2 regions of the Prochlorococcus sp. MIT2308 genome follow, and region 1 is predicted to be linked to the other one. Evidence: predicted binding sites of a transcription regulator. Region 1 holds the regulator's gene; the other holds the start of a gene.

What was found. Region 1 encodes NtcA, which controls nitrogen genes in cyanobacteria. Its sites were predicted from a motif close to GTANCNNNNGNTAC; they were not measured.
Region 2: AC6EIW_RS02655 (DUF4278 domain-containing protein) is a predicted target of NtcA. The motif match lies at 5,691-5,704, and genes of this name have one in related genera.

The regions. Positions count from the first base shown of each region.
Region 1 is NZ_CM186283.1:1,640,963-1,648,361, reverse strand. Features, by position in the region: gene psbH (photosystem II reaction center phosphoprotein PsbH) at 168-365, shown strand; gene AC6EIW_RS09405 (TatA/E family twin arginine-targeting protein translocase) at 399-614, shown strand; gene pth (aminoacyl-tRNA hydrolase) at 678-1,289, shown strand; gene AC6EIW_RS09395 (DUF3146 family protein) at 1,300-1,557, shown strand; gene AC6EIW_RS09390 (RuvC family protein) at 1,541-1,978, opposite strand; gene AC6EIW_RS09385 (DUF3084 domain-containing protein) at 1,979-2,905, opposite strand; gene ntcA (global nitrogen regulator NtcA) at 2,964-3,698, opposite strand; gene AC6EIW_RS09375 (cob(I)yrinic acid a,c-diamide adenosyltransferase) at 4,011-4,607, shown strand; gene dcd (dCTP deaminase) at 4,608-5,201, shown strand; gene thyX (FAD-dependent thymidylate synthase) at 5,204-5,842, shown strand; gene AC6EIW_RS09360 (thioredoxin domain-containing protein) at 5,839-6,414, opposite strand; gene trmB (tRNA (guanosine(46)-N7)-methyltransferase TrmB) at 6,497-7,141, opposite strand; gene AC6EIW_RS09350 (DUF3177 family protein) at 7,387-7,399, shown strand, end outside.
Region 2 is NZ_CM186283.1:449,000-456,398, forward strand. Features, by position in the region: gene AC6EIW_RS02600 (polysaccharide deacetylase family protein) at 1-202, shown strand, start outside; gene AC6EIW_RS02605 (hypothetical protein) at 293-484, shown strand; gene AC6EIW_RS02610 (hypothetical protein) at 529-663, shown strand; gene AC6EIW_RS02615 (DUF8642 family protein) at 1,268-1,426, opposite strand; gene AC6EIW_RS02620 (hypothetical protein) at 1,665-1,844, opposite strand; gene AC6EIW_RS02625 (hypothetical protein) at 1,846-2,109, opposite strand; gene AC6EIW_RS02630 (hypothetical protein) at 2,115-2,318, opposite strand; gene AC6EIW_RS02635 (hypothetical protein) at 2,880-3,053, opposite strand; gene AC6EIW_RS02640 (DUF1499 domain-containing protein) at 3,132-3,464, opposite strand; gene AC6EIW_RS02645 (nitroreductase family protein) at 3,729-4,280, opposite strand; gene AC6EIW_RS02650 (hypothetical protein) at 4,433-4,702, opposite strand; gene AC6EIW_RS02655 (DUF4278 domain-containing protein) at 5,414-5,584, opposite strand; gene AC6EIW_RS02660 (hypothetical protein) at 6,218-6,475, opposite strand; gene purT (formate-dependent phosphoribosylglycinamide formyltransferase) at 6,468-7,399, opposite strand, start outside.

The DNA of each region.
Region 1 (7,399 bases):
GCTTTTTTCAGCTTTTTTCAGCTTTTTTCAGCTTTTTTCTAAGCATAATTCTCAAATATCATATTTTTTTAGGTCATTCCATCACAAGTTTCTACAGTCTCTTCTTCTTTTGGACAAGTTCTCATACAATATTTGGACTCATACAAATCTGAGCCAAGAGAACCGACATGGGACAAAAAACAGCACTTGGATCTTTGCTTAAATCCATTGGCAATTCTGGACAAGGAAAAGTTGTACCAGGATGGGGAGCAGTACCAGTAATGGCTTTTATAGGAATTTTGCTACTAGTTTTTCTAGTTATAATGCTCCAAATTTATAACCAATCACTTCTCCTACAAGGTTTTTCTGTCGACTGGAACGGCTGAATTGATTAAATTCTGAGTAGTTGAATTTTGCTCATGAATATTTTTGGGGTTGGTTTACCTGAAATAGCTGTTATTGCCGGATTAGCGCTTGTTATTTTTGGTCCAAAACGTCTTCCTGAACTTGGAAGAACTATTGGTAAAACTCTCAAAGGTCTTCAAAGCGCCTCTACGGAATTTGAACGTGAAATCAAAAACGCCATGACAGAAGAAGAGTCTTCAAATGAAGACATTTTGGAGAAAGAAAACTAATTTCTCCAAAATTAAATAAATATATTTAACTTTTAGAATCAACATAGATTCTATCTACTTGATATGTTGGGCAATAACATAAAATTATTAGTTGGTTTAGGAAATCCAGGAGTTGAGTACAAGAAAACTCGACATAATGTTGGTTTCATGGTTTTAGAGGAGATTTCAAAGAAAAATAATTGTAGCTTTCGTGAAAGCAAAAAATTATTTGGCAGGACTTGTGCTTATGGCTCAGGTATAGAACAAACAAGACTCTTAATGCCTAATACATACATGAATGAAAGTGGAAAATCAGTTAGATCAGCAAAGGATTGGTTTAATTTTGAAAATCATCAATTAATAGTCTTAGTAGATGATATGGATCTACCTCTAGGGAAAATAAGAGTCCGCTCTAAGGGTAGTTCAGGCGGTCATAATGGATTAAAAAGTATTATCAAACATCTAGGTACTACTGATTTTAAGCGATTAAAGATTGGGATAGGACCCCCAAGTGAGATTCAACAAGACAGAAAATCTAAAACTGTATCTCATGTCTTAGGTAGATTTTCAAATGAAGAATTTATAGTATTAAATTTGATCATTCAGGAAATTATTAGTTGTATTGATTCAATCACATCAAAAAATTGGGAAAATATAACTACTCGACTAAATTCTTACAAGCCTGAAAAATCATAACTGTTTGAGAATGAATAACAAACCGTCAACTACTGCATATCTTCAAATTCATAAGCAATGCTTTAATCAAAAGAAGGTTGAAGGGATTGTTCGTGCAGGGGATTTCGAATGGAGCTTTATTTGGGCTTTTCACAGGGGACAACTTTTTGTAGAGCCACCACTTGGAAGAGCCTTAATAAAAGATGCCTTAGAAAGGTATTTAGTAAAAGCTGATTACAAACTTGAGTCTGGCGGAGATTACATTTTTACAGTTAGGGCCAAATTTTAATATCTAGTTTTTCAGGCCAGATCAATGAAATTTTTAAAAAATCTTCCAATAAAATCAAAGCGACAATGGCATCAAGATTTTCAGGAGGGAAAAGGATTTCTTTTGGAAGCCAACGAATAAAATAATTTGGAGGCCAAATTTCCCAATATCTAAACCTTGCTCGTAAAGTTGATCCTTTTTCATTCACATATTTTAGATCAAAAAATTTTTTTCGTTTTAATTCATTCTTTATATACTTACAATTTGTTCCATCACCAATGATTATCTTACTAATATCATAATCTTCACTCCAAAACGAAACTAAATCAGAAAATTTATTTAACGAAGTTATCCCTGCTTCAATTACTTTTCTGGACTGAATATCAGCCAACAATAAGCCACATTTTTTATTACCTGGATCTATTGATATATAAAAACTCATTTAATTCTTGCTTCTAATAATTTCTTCTAAAGACTTTAGCTCTAATGATACAGAGACTTTATCTGCACTTTGATGAGTATCAACAGCTCTAGCAATTATTTGAAATTCTCCCATTTTTTTACTAACTAGATACTTTCCTAAATTATTAATTTGATTCGCATTAATTTGCAACTCAGAACTTAACGATCCTCGTCGCCTAACCTCTGCCAAAGTTGAAGCCATTAAAAGATTGATCTTTTTACTAATCGATTCAGAGTCAGAATCAGATAAAGATATATTTTCTAAAGCAATTACCTCTCCTTTACTTGTAATAATTTTATTTAATGTAACCTCAGGAAATGCATAAACATAATTTTCACCTCTAAGTATATTTCCTGCTGATTTGATTCTAACAACCCAACTTCTGTTATCAGATATTTTACTCTCAAGCTTCTCAATATCATCTTTACGAACTAATAATATCCTTCTATAATTAGATTGATTTGTTTTTACTAAATTAAAAGCATAAAGATTAGCTTGCTGCAATAAACTTTCGATAATTTTTTTTATATCACTATTTTTATTTAATTTAATGGTCTTAGTTACTAAAGTCTGGCCACTAGTTATAACGACATTTCCACTTCTAAAAGCATATAAATTTTTTTCTAATTTTTTTAATTCTTTTTCACTATCTATAATCTTTTCTCGAATATCCTCTAATTGAAATAATCCGACCCTTAAATCCCTATCAAATACAATCATTGTTGCAAATGAAATAGCACTAATAATACTTCCAGTAAAAACAGTTATTAAAACAGCAGTGCTTTTTGGTCTTAATTTAAAGATACTTAAACGAGCCTTACCAACTCTAGAACCTAAGCGATCACCTAGAGTAGATAGTATTCCACCTAGGATTAATATTAAAAGAATTTTCAGCCAGACTGTCACAGAGAGAAAGAAGAAGTGGAATTAAGCAAACCTCCTAAACCTTAGTATGTAATGGCCTTCAATTAAATCTTTTTGCTAAGGCTATTGGATCAAATATAGTTATCTTTTTCCTATCTATTGCCAATAATGATGAACTTTTCAACTCACCAAGAAGTCGTGTAATAGTTACTCTGGTTGAACCAATAGCTTCAGCAATAGCTTGATGTGAAAGTCTTAAGTCAATTGTTACACCCTTTTCCCCAGGTACACCAAAGTCCCTGCACAAAACCAGCAAAAAACTGGCAAGCCGAGAAGACATATCTCTATGAGTTAAAGTTTCAATCATTGTCTCAGTTTGAAGTACTCGACTTGATAGACCTTGTAGAAGAAGCAAACCAACCGAAGCATTTTGCTCAATTGCATTCCTTACCGAAGTTGCGGGGGCCGCTACGAGTTCCACACGAGTAAATGCAACTGCATGATAAAAACGATCTGATCTATTCCCTGTCAATAAAGATAAAACTCCGAAAAGACTATTTTCCCTCAATAAAGCAACTGTAATTTCTTCACCTGTTTCATATACCCTGCTCAAGCGAACAGCACCACGCCTAATCAAGTAAACCCTTTCTGCTGGATCGCCAGGGAAAAAAATTGTTTTTGACCTATCTACGACTTCAGTAGAGACACCATCTAAAGACTTAATTACTTCCAACAAAGTGTTAGTTGGAGGCAAAGAATTTGATGATGAATTAACAGCCATATGGCTATTTTTTTGTTGGTTGAAACGGGTAAAGCCACGAAACGAAGTGACCATATTTAATTGATCGTTCTGAGAACATTAATAAGTTGTGAAAAAACGATATGTAGCCATGGCGACTTTTTTCACCCTTAATCCCCATCTCAATTTCTTTCATCGTTCGCAATTCTACTATTTAAAATCCACATGCATAAAAATAGACTTGAAAAGTATTCAAAAAATTGATCTATGGATTTAAATCCCCTTCAAAGCTCCGAAGAATCTTAAAAGTTAAAAAATTTTACCTCATACACCACAGATAGTGTTCTTTGGTTGATTACAAATTTTAAAGCGCTAGATTAAAATTACGACGTTAAGATCGAATTTGAGATGAATGCAGGATCAAGCATCAATGCTCAACGAGAGGATTTGTCACTAGCTAAAGGGCCTTCTCTTAGGGCTCTTCCAGATAGAAAACCTTTACAACTAGTTAAAACTCAAGGCCAATTACAAATACACACCTCTCCTTTTAGAGGTAGTTTTTCTATTGTTTTAAGCGAGGCGCTACGATCTGCAGGCTTGGGAAGCAAAGTTTTAATATCTCAATTCTTGAAAGGCGGAGTCAATCAAGGTCCCCATGGAGCAGTAAATCTTTGTGGTCGACTGGAGTGGTTAAGACCAGCTATTGAAACTTGCTTACCTGGGGAGTTGCCAGAAGAAAATTTATCTTTTAAGAAAAAACATGAAGAGAAAGCAATTAAAGAAATATGGGAATTTTGTAAAAAACGTATAGTTGAAAAAAAGTTAGACAAAATCGTACTTGATGAAATTGGGATGGCAATTAGCCTTGGTTTTATAGAAGAAACTGATTTGATTTCTATGATCAATAACCGCCCATCATCTACAGATATTATTCTTACGGGACAATCAATTCCTCCTAAAGTGATTGAGATGGCTGATCAAATTACCGAATTACGCTGCAATTAAATGTTAAAGAACGATCGTTGGATTTCACAGCAAGCTTCTTTAGGAATGCTTGAACCATTTCAAGAAAAACTAATAAGGCATCTTGAACCTGAATCAAAAAAATCACCTGTTTTAAGCTTTGGTTGCTCATCTTATGGATACGATTTGCGTCTATCCTCAAAAGAATTTTTGATTTTCAAGCATGTTCCAGGAACAGTAATGAATCCAAAAAAATTTAATCCTGCGAATCTAGAACCTACCGATTTAAAAGAAGATCAGGATGGTAAATATTTTATTTTACCTGCTCACTCTTATGGTCTTGGAGTGGCATTAGAGAAAATGAAAGTCCCGCCAAATATTACTGTTATTTGTCTTGGCAAAAGTACTTATGCTCGCTTAGGAATAATTGTCAATACAACGCCTGCAGAAGCAAGCTGGGAAGGTCATCTAACACTTGAATTTAGTAACAGCTCTGGGGCGGACTGCAGGATTTATGCTGATGAAGGAATTTGTCAATTACTTTTCTTTGAAGGTGACCCTTGTGAGACTACTTACAGCGATAGGCAAGGCAAATATCAACATCAACAAGAAAAAGTAACTCTAGCAAAAGTTTGAATATGAGTCTTGTTCAATTAATAACTTCTACACCAGATGCTGAGAAAAACATGGCATACATAGCCAGAGTTAGTAATCCCAAAAATCAAGATAATGAAGATTTTAGTAAATTATTGGCATATTGCATCAAAAATGAACATTGGAGTGTATTTGAGCAAGCTTATATGACTTTACAAATAGAAACCACAAGAGGAATTGCAGCACAAATATTGAGACATCGATCATTTACTTTTCAAGAATTCTCGCAACGTTATGCAGATAGTAGAGCACTTGGAGAAATACCCCTACCTGAATTGAGAAGGCAAGATAATAAAAATAGACAAAATTCAATTTCAGATTTATCAGAAAAAATTATAAATCAATTTAATGAAAAGATTAAACGTCAATTCAATCTGAATAAACAACTTTATGAAGAAATGCTAGAAGCAGGAATAGCAAAAGAATGTGCGAGATTTGTACTTCCACTTGCTACACCAACTAGGATTTACATGACAGGTTCATGTCGTTCTTGGATTCATTACATAAATCTACGAACTGGCCATGGGACCCAAAAAGAACATATGGATATTGCAAAAGAGTGCAAAAATATTTTTTCGCAGGTATACCCAGTGGTTTCATCAGCTTTAAATTGGCTCAATTAACTATGGTTTCTTGGAGCTTCAGTTTTAATAATGTTATTAAAACTCTCCTCCTTAGAGAAAAATTCTGATGACAAATTGCTTGAGTTTGATTCTTTAGTAAAAGATGGTAATTTTGAATTATTAATTAAAGAGATAAATATTTCATTAAGTTCATTATATTTTCTAACCCCTAATGAAAACCCCTTCATAACACCTTTATCATCAAAAAAAATCAGCTTAGGAATACCATTAACATCATATTTTTCAATCAAATCAATCCATCTAGAATTATCAACATTCAGTAAAACAATGTCGACTTTATTGTCATTTTGTTTTTTGGCATCAATCATATTTGGAGCCATCTCCTTACAAGCTTCACACCAATCTGCATAAAATTCAAAAACTGTAGGTTTTCCATTTGATAAGGCATTTTCAGGTAAAAGGGAGTTTTTAGCTAATCGATCAAGCATTGCATTTTCTTTAAAACCATTGCGAAAAAACAGTAAAGCAATCACTAGAAAAAAACTTAGAAAAACTAAAAAATATTTTTGAAAATCACTAAGGTCTTTGCCTGCACTAGTATTATCTTTCATAATAGATAAGCATTCCTATAGTTAATTATATATAAAATTCTTGAATTCAAAAAGCATATCATTATATTAATTATAAATCACCTTAACTTATGAATAGAGCACTATTTCTAATATACATTGCTCTATATATTGGCAAATTCTGCTTAAGAACAAATGATTCCCTGTCTGTTGTTACCTCGTAGGGATTTTTTTCAAGCCATTTTGATCCTTTTAAAATTTTTCTATCAAAATAAATACTCTCATCAATAATATTTGTCATATATTCAATTAGTTTATATATATCGCTTTGTATGAATAGTTCACCATCCTTACTTATAGATCGTGCAATCGAATTAAGAAGACTTTTTGTTAACACTCTCCTTTTAAGATGTTTTCGTTTAAACCACGGATCTGGAAATTGAATCGAAACTCTTTTTAATTGATTAAGATCTAAATCTGACAACCATTCATCCAAGCTAATATTCACATTGCAATATAGGAATTTTAAATTTAATAATCCCAATTGTTTTCTTTTTCTTTCAGATGAACTAACAAGAGGTTCTCTTATCTCGAGTCCCAAAAAATTCCAATTGGGATATTTTGATGCCAATTCTATTAAGAATTCTCCTTTAGCAGATCCAATATCTAAATGAATTGGGTCATGAGAATTCTTGAAAAGAATAGAATTACTTGGCAGTGATAAAGGTAACTGAAAAAAATGGCTTAGAGGATTTACATGCTGTCTCACAAATGAAGCCTGATATTAATAAATCAAAGTTATATCCTAGCAAGTTAACTTCAAATCCCTGATCAAAGTCTCAAGAAGATAAACTTTATTATTTATTTGCTTCTAATCGTCAATAAAAATATCGAATAGATTCGATGTCTGAGTCAGGCTTTTTGTATTAATATAGAGAAAAGTCTTTAATAATTGGGAATAAAGATGAAAAAAATAGATAAAGGCTGATAATACATATGAATGAGATTATTGTCTTGACTGAACCTC
Region 2 (7,399 bases), 730 kb from region 1:
AACATTTGATCATTTATTAGTTCAAAATCGATCGTTAACAAAAAAACATAGCTATCAAGAAGCACTCCTATACCTTTTGCTATTAGAAACTAGCTGCTTCCGTTATTGGGGACAGGGTAAATGGACTGAATATGCTAAAACGATCTTCACAAAGGGTGAAGAGGTGATTAGAAACTTTGAAATCTCAGCACAGAAAAGCTAATCAATTTTGTAAAGGCATCAATCAAGAAAAGGAAATAACTAGCAAAAAGTAATTTTTTGCGTTAACCTCATCGACCAGTGCATTAATAAAATGACTAGTACAAGTTTTGACAAAAATGGACTTGATAAAGCAGGTATTCATTGGATGCAATATCTTTCAATGACATCAATGTCATTGCTTATATTTCTCATAGCATTAGACAAAGCAGTTCCCAGCTTTCATCATTTTGTCTTAATTTCAATGGCCAAAGCAGGAATTATTTGTAATGGGATAGCTGGATAAAGCACTTATGAAGCTACTGATCTTGCAAAAAAAAATATCAAACTATGAAAGTCAAAATCAATCCAGACAATGATGGTTATGATCCATCAGATGAATACTTCAAAAAGAAAAGTGACTCATATGAAAATGAAACTGAAGAATATTTCCCTCAAGAAACATCTAAGCCCCCGCATTATTAAAGCAACTAAGAAATGGCTGAAGGTAATTTAAAATCAACTAATGATTGTTATCTATGTGAAATGTATGTACCTTCGGGATAGAGTCTTGAGATTGCATTGAATCGCTTTGATATTTGTCGTTCTTTATCAATGTTGACTTTACGATTAAGAACCAAAACGTTGTGAACCATCCATAGAAAAAAACCAACAAGCCAATACCAAGATATGGGATGAGCCAAAACTTTTAAATATCAACTAATTTAAATATGGCAATTTTGGCAGTTTTTTTCATAAGTATTTAAACCTTTTATTCTTACCACAGCATAAAAAATAGATTTTAAAAGCCAATTAAATCTGAATATCACCCCTTGTACTGCTTCTTCATCTTTAGAGAAATACTTAAGATTTTAATAGGTATTAAGTAATCAAAGGGAAATTTGGTAAAAATCAGACGACAACGTTAATAAGGAATTTCTCCACTGGATCATTCGCAGTTTTTCTAAGGATAATGTTCGGAGGATAAGGCAGTTTGTTTAGTCATCTAATTTTAAATTATGATTCTGAAATTTGATTGAAACACTAAAAGAGCTGAAATCTCTTCTAGTTTTGTATTTTGATAAAAAATTCAAAAATATGAACTTTTCAAATGCCTTTCCATACATATTGTTTGGCAATCGTTCTCTTCCGCACTGCTAGAGATTGAACAATATGTAACACACTCAAGATAATCTTCAATTGGATCAACTTGTCCATGGGTGATTTTCTTAGCATCAATCTTATTCATAAAAGTACCCTGCTATTTTTATGAATCTATCCTTTCTTTTTATTTTTTTCTATCGGTATTACTTACTAAATTGACGAATAGGAAAAACTGATAAATCTATCAATTCGAAATAAAAAACAATAGCGTAATAGGATAGACCCTAAATTTTATAGCTCATAATAATAGTTATATAAAAACAACACTTTAATACAAGTAAATATAAAGATCCAACTCAATCAAAATTTAAATATTTTGTGTTCTACTTTCTCAATTTAATTCTGATTCCTATTCTTTCTCTAATAGCTTTTATCGGAATCATATTTTTCATTTGATCATCAATTTGCTTTCTAATTAAATTTCTAAATAATTGGGAAAGCCAAACCAAAACCAAAAGTGATAATACAACGGTTCCCAATGCAATTGATGAATAAGTATCCATTTTAAAGTTCTCTATATATTGCCCATTCATCACCATCAGAATTGACTTCAGAAAGTAAAGCAACCGCTATTTCAGACTGATCAGAGCGTTTAACGATAATTTCTTTACCTCCCAGATACGGATGATTGAACTCTGATATTGAACGACTAGCCTCTAACTGTTCAGTTGGTGTCAAGACTTCAAGAATTTTAATCCATATCTCATCATCTGAAGCGAAAGGAGGAACAGAAAACTTACTCGGGCTATTTCCTTTTTTTTTATCCATATTCTTTAATTTTTAGCATTAATCTCATTTATTTCATTTATTAATCGCTCTTGTCGTTCAGGCGTAATAAATCCAAGAGCTCCACAGTCATTGATGTCTTGAATAGGATCTGAAAGTCCATCATGTTTCTCTAGCCAACCCTCAGTGCATCCTTTGCATGCTAATTCATTTAATTCATTGGCCAAATTCGTTGCTTTCAAGGTATCCATCAAAAAAATTAACACTGCTTTCTTTCTAGTTTACAGTCACTAATTAACTCAAGAAAAAAATTAATACGCCTTACTCAATAAAATTACAAAGTTGTAAAATTTGTACCTATAAATAGATTAGTGTAATCAAATACAAAAAAACTAAAAAAATTAAATTAAGAGCTCAAACAGCTTCCTTTAAAAATTCCCGGTAAATAGAAATATCGATAGGTCTATTCACATCTGATTGAAAATCAACAATGTCTTGATAAATCTCATTAGGTAAAGGTTCCATTTTGCATCTTGAATAACATTTGTTAATGTTATTTTTTTTTATTGAAAACCTTTCGCTTAAGCGCTTAAAGATCGACAATGTCACAATGCAACATGAGTTAGTTATATCGTCAGAGGCTGTAGATGCAATACGCAAAACTACTAGGATTCTCTTTTGATCGAATAAAAAGTTATTACTAATATTTTTTTCAAGAAGTTACCACTATGGAACTGAAGGCAATTGTTGAGGCCTCTAATTATTTACGATGAAACAAAAATCACAAGATGGATAAACAATTGTCCTAACTACTAATATTCATGTGTTGAAGTTCCAGTAGAAATCGTATGTGGATTCATAGGTATTGAATGTTTTTTGCCGTCTGGACTTACATATATATTCTCCTTCCCATATTCAGTATCAATGATTTTTTCAAAATGTGTCCCCCTTGGAAGATGTAGAAAATATTTTTGTGCTCTGTTCATCTTATTATTATAGTTATTTAAAAATTACTATAATATTTCACAATGACAACTATTGATTGTTTTATAAAAGTTTGCTAGCTAACTATTTAATTTTTCTAGAGCAGTTAATAATCTTCCCACTCTAGCTCCATTAACACCAAGATCGCCTCCACCATATCTTGAAGCTGATTTGATTTGAATCTTCTTATCAATTTTTAAAATTTCCAAGTCATCTGGAAATCTAAAAATCAAACTACGACAAACCCCTTTCCAATAACTTTGATTACTCTCTAAAACTTTTGTTCTAGGAATCTTCTGGGCGATCCTGACAAGTTGATCAAATGTCTTGTCAACATCTTCAAAATCTTTTTGAAAAAAAACGCAATTTAGTGGATTTAAACAGGGCCTAAGACCTGATTTAGGTTCTGGCATATTTCCCATTAATTTATATATTGATCATGACACAAAGTTTATCCCCTCTGTGGTCTTGTTTTTAATGAATTTTACTCGTTGATGTCTAGTTCTCCCTACATAAAATACCCATAGGCGAAAGATTCTCCGATTAAATTGTTAATACTTTATTTGTCAATTATGAAACGATTAGATAAGACAGGGATGATGCTTATTGTTTTTAGCGTGGCCTCAACACTTCCTTATCAGTTTCATTATTTCTCTTCTGTGAGTTAACCCAAGTTTCTAATTCCTTTCTCTAAAGATAGTGCTAATAGGAGGCCTTTTGATCAAAGGTGGCTCAGCTCCATACCCGATCCATATAAAACCAATTATTTCCTCCTCAGATGGACTTATTTCTACAATTTGATAAGTATTAGGGTCTTTTGTGATTTTACCTGTTGACCACTTGCAACCGACATAATCTGCAACAAGTGAGAGCGATAGGTTTTGGATTGCGCAAGCACAAGCAGCATAATCTTCAAGTTTTTGAACTTGATTATCTGTACATATTTGAGTGGCAATAAGCAAATGGGAGGGATTGAACATTTTGTCCCTTATTTTTTTTAAACTAGATTCATCTGTTGGCTTACAACCAAACTTCAGAGTTAGCTGTAGTTGATATAAAAGTTCTCGTTTTTTTATTCCAATGTTCGTAAAACGCCATGGAAAAGTTCTTCTATGGCAGGGCGCTTGATTGGCTGCATCTATTGATTTTTCAACAACTTCATTAGGAACACTTTTTTTAGAAAAAACATGAATTGTCCTTCGTTTTTGAATTGCTTGAGTTATTTCCATGATTTTTATTGACGTAATTAACTATGGTGTTCCAAGCATGAGCTTCTAAAAGGAAGCTGATTAGAGGCTTGAATAAATAAACGATGATTAGTCTTTCCACTTACTTGAATTTTACCTCGATAGAAAAACAAGATATGTAAAAATATCACCTGTTAAGCAACTTGATCAAAAAACACATTTGATGGTCTGGAGAACAAAGAGACTACTTGGCCTTTAGGTGTCTTGAACACGCGTTCAACTATTTTCCCGTCATTGATAATCACTTTTGTATTCAGGGATCCAGCAGGTAAATTTTTAGCTCTATATTTTAAAATATTTTCGAGTTCTGGATAATGATCGTTAGGTTTCAGAGCCTCTATTAAATCAGGGTGCCTATCGAAGATTGCGTCATCAAAGGCCCTTAGTTTTTTGGTTAAAACCATTCTTGCAGATAGCTGTTACTTTGACTTTTAACCTACTAATCTCACGACGTAAAGAGTATTTAAACTAAGATCGAATAAAAAGTTAATAAGAAAACAACAAAATTATTCACGTAAGAAAAAATAAACTTAAATACTTTTCCAAGCTCAAAGCGGAAATGTAGTTATTATTTTTTAGAAGCATCAATCACTCGCTTTGTATGGTAAGAAATTGGCGTTACGTCGGTACTCCTGTCATTAAATACTGACTGTGTAAAAACAGTAATGGCAGCAATACTTGGTGTAATAGGTAAAAACATAAATAGAGCTAACAATGTACTGTTAGGTTTGAACGATTTTTTCATTGATTATTAAATTCCTATTTTCATTCTCAACAACTTTTTAGTGAGGTGCGTGTAGGGTTTTCCCAGAAAAAGCTGTTAATTTGACCTGTAATAAGACCTAAACACTTTTGGCCTCTTCCATAGCATTGAATAAATAGCTTCAAGTGCCTTTTGAGTTTTTGGAAGCTTACAACTTGGCCATGACTGTTCAGTAATCATTGTGATTATTTCGGAGTCAATACTATTTCTACATCGGAAACCACCCATAAAACCAGAGTAATAGAACTCAAGCAAAAATACATATTTGAAGACTACTATTAATTTAGATATTTACTGTAGAAATAAACATAAAAAAAGGGGGTGATTAAACCCCCTAAAAAACTCCCTTAATTTACTTTTGGTATGAGTTACCTCTGTAAGTCAAGGATTCTTGCATTTGCTTCTTAGCTTCTGCTTGCCTAGATGTGTAGACGTTACGTCTGTAACTAAGTTCTACAACTTTTTTTGGAGTAGCCTCTTTATGTTGAAGATACTCTTTTCCTCTGTAAGTAAGAACAGTCATCGTTCTTTCCCGTAGTGCTCAAGACCCCGTTCCATGTCTCGAGTCTTACTGCAGCTAAAAATAGCTGAACGTTGAACCAAAATAACAGAAATTATCCACTAATGATGTTCCTAGTGATACATAAAAGAAGGAATTTTGTAGTATTAACCGAAATAGTTGAGTTTCCAACTAAAAAGAACCATTTACTAAAAAAGAAAAAATAATTTTTCCTGATCATTTACTGTTTTAAATTTTAAATAACCTACCTCTTTGTTCCTATTCTTAAACAAGATATTCAATAAAAATCTGATCAGATAATGACCTGAATGTCAATGAAGTTGAAAGTTATTCCAAATAAAAAACTATTTTAAAAATCAAATAAAATGCTTCAGGAACACTTTATGAAGGTAAGCCATTTAGGAGCCACACAAAAGCTTCGTTATTTAAAATCCAGTTTCTGAGTACTGTTATCACTATTAGATTTATAAAGAGAAGAACTAAAAAACGAAACTTAGGATCATCCATACCGTTAGGTGAATGAGAATTTAATTTTTTTAGCAACACCTATTAAAAAATTTTAACAGTGATGCGTTTATGGGAAAATTGAAATTAGCTAAAAGAATTTGCTTGAAGTTATCACATTACCTATTGTTTTCAATCTCTTTTGAAAGGCTTACCACCTTTACTTAAATAATCTAGATACCTATCAGACTCTCTGAGGTAATAATTCCTGCTTTGACCTATATATTTTGCTTCAATTAATAGGTCGGTAACTTGAGGCCAAAAAGATTCCGGAACCAACTCGAGTGGGTTAATTGCCTTTGGGTTCCAATTTAACTCAGTCAAGAATAGAAACCAAATAGACTTGCACTTGTTGAAGTCAGACAAAGGATCTGAATGAATGTTATTCATTTATGAATTGTATTGATTGAGCTGCTTTATCCGCTTTGATTCTTGCTTCACCAATTGTTGAAGCCTTTGCTACAGCTACTCCCATTCGACGACCTTCGGTTGAGGTGGGTTTACCAAATATAAACACATTTGTATTCGCTTGACTTAAAGCTTCTTCAAGTCCCTTGTAACATATGTTTGTTGTTTTTTTTGAAGCCAAAATTACTCGGCTCGCAGAAGCTTCGGTACACACTATTTCTGGTATTGGTATACCTAAAACAGCTCTAAGGTGTAATTCAAACTCATTTAAATTTTGACTTATCAAAGTTACCAAGCCAGTATCATGTGGCCTTGGTGAAAGCTCTGAAAAAATCACTTCCTCACCCTTGATAAAGAATTCAACCCCAAACAAACCCACTCCTCCAAGATTATCAGTGACACATTTAGCAATCTGTTGAGCCTTCGCTAATACACTTTCAGCTAATTCAGCTGGTTGCCAACTACATTGATAATCTCCATTATTTTGCTCATGTCCTATGGGCGCACAGAATAATGTTTTACCGTTAAGTTGTCTAATAGTTAATAAAGTAATTTCCAAATCAAAATCAATAAATTCTTCTAATATAACTTTATTAGATTTACCTCTTGATTTTTCAATGGCCAAAGTCCAAGCCAGGTCAAGTTCATTTTTATTTTTAACTAAACTTTGTCCTTTTCCTGAAGAACTCATAACCGGCTTAATTAATAAAGGATAACCAATCTTCTCTGCATGAAAATCTAGCTCAGATTGATTCATCGCGTAACTGAATTTTGCAGTTCTTATATTTAATTCATTTGAAGCCAAATCCCTAATTTTGTCTCTGTTCATAGTTATTGCTGTAGCTCTAGCGTTAGGAATTACTGTTATCTTTTGTTCGATTTCCTTTAAGACATCGACTGCTAATG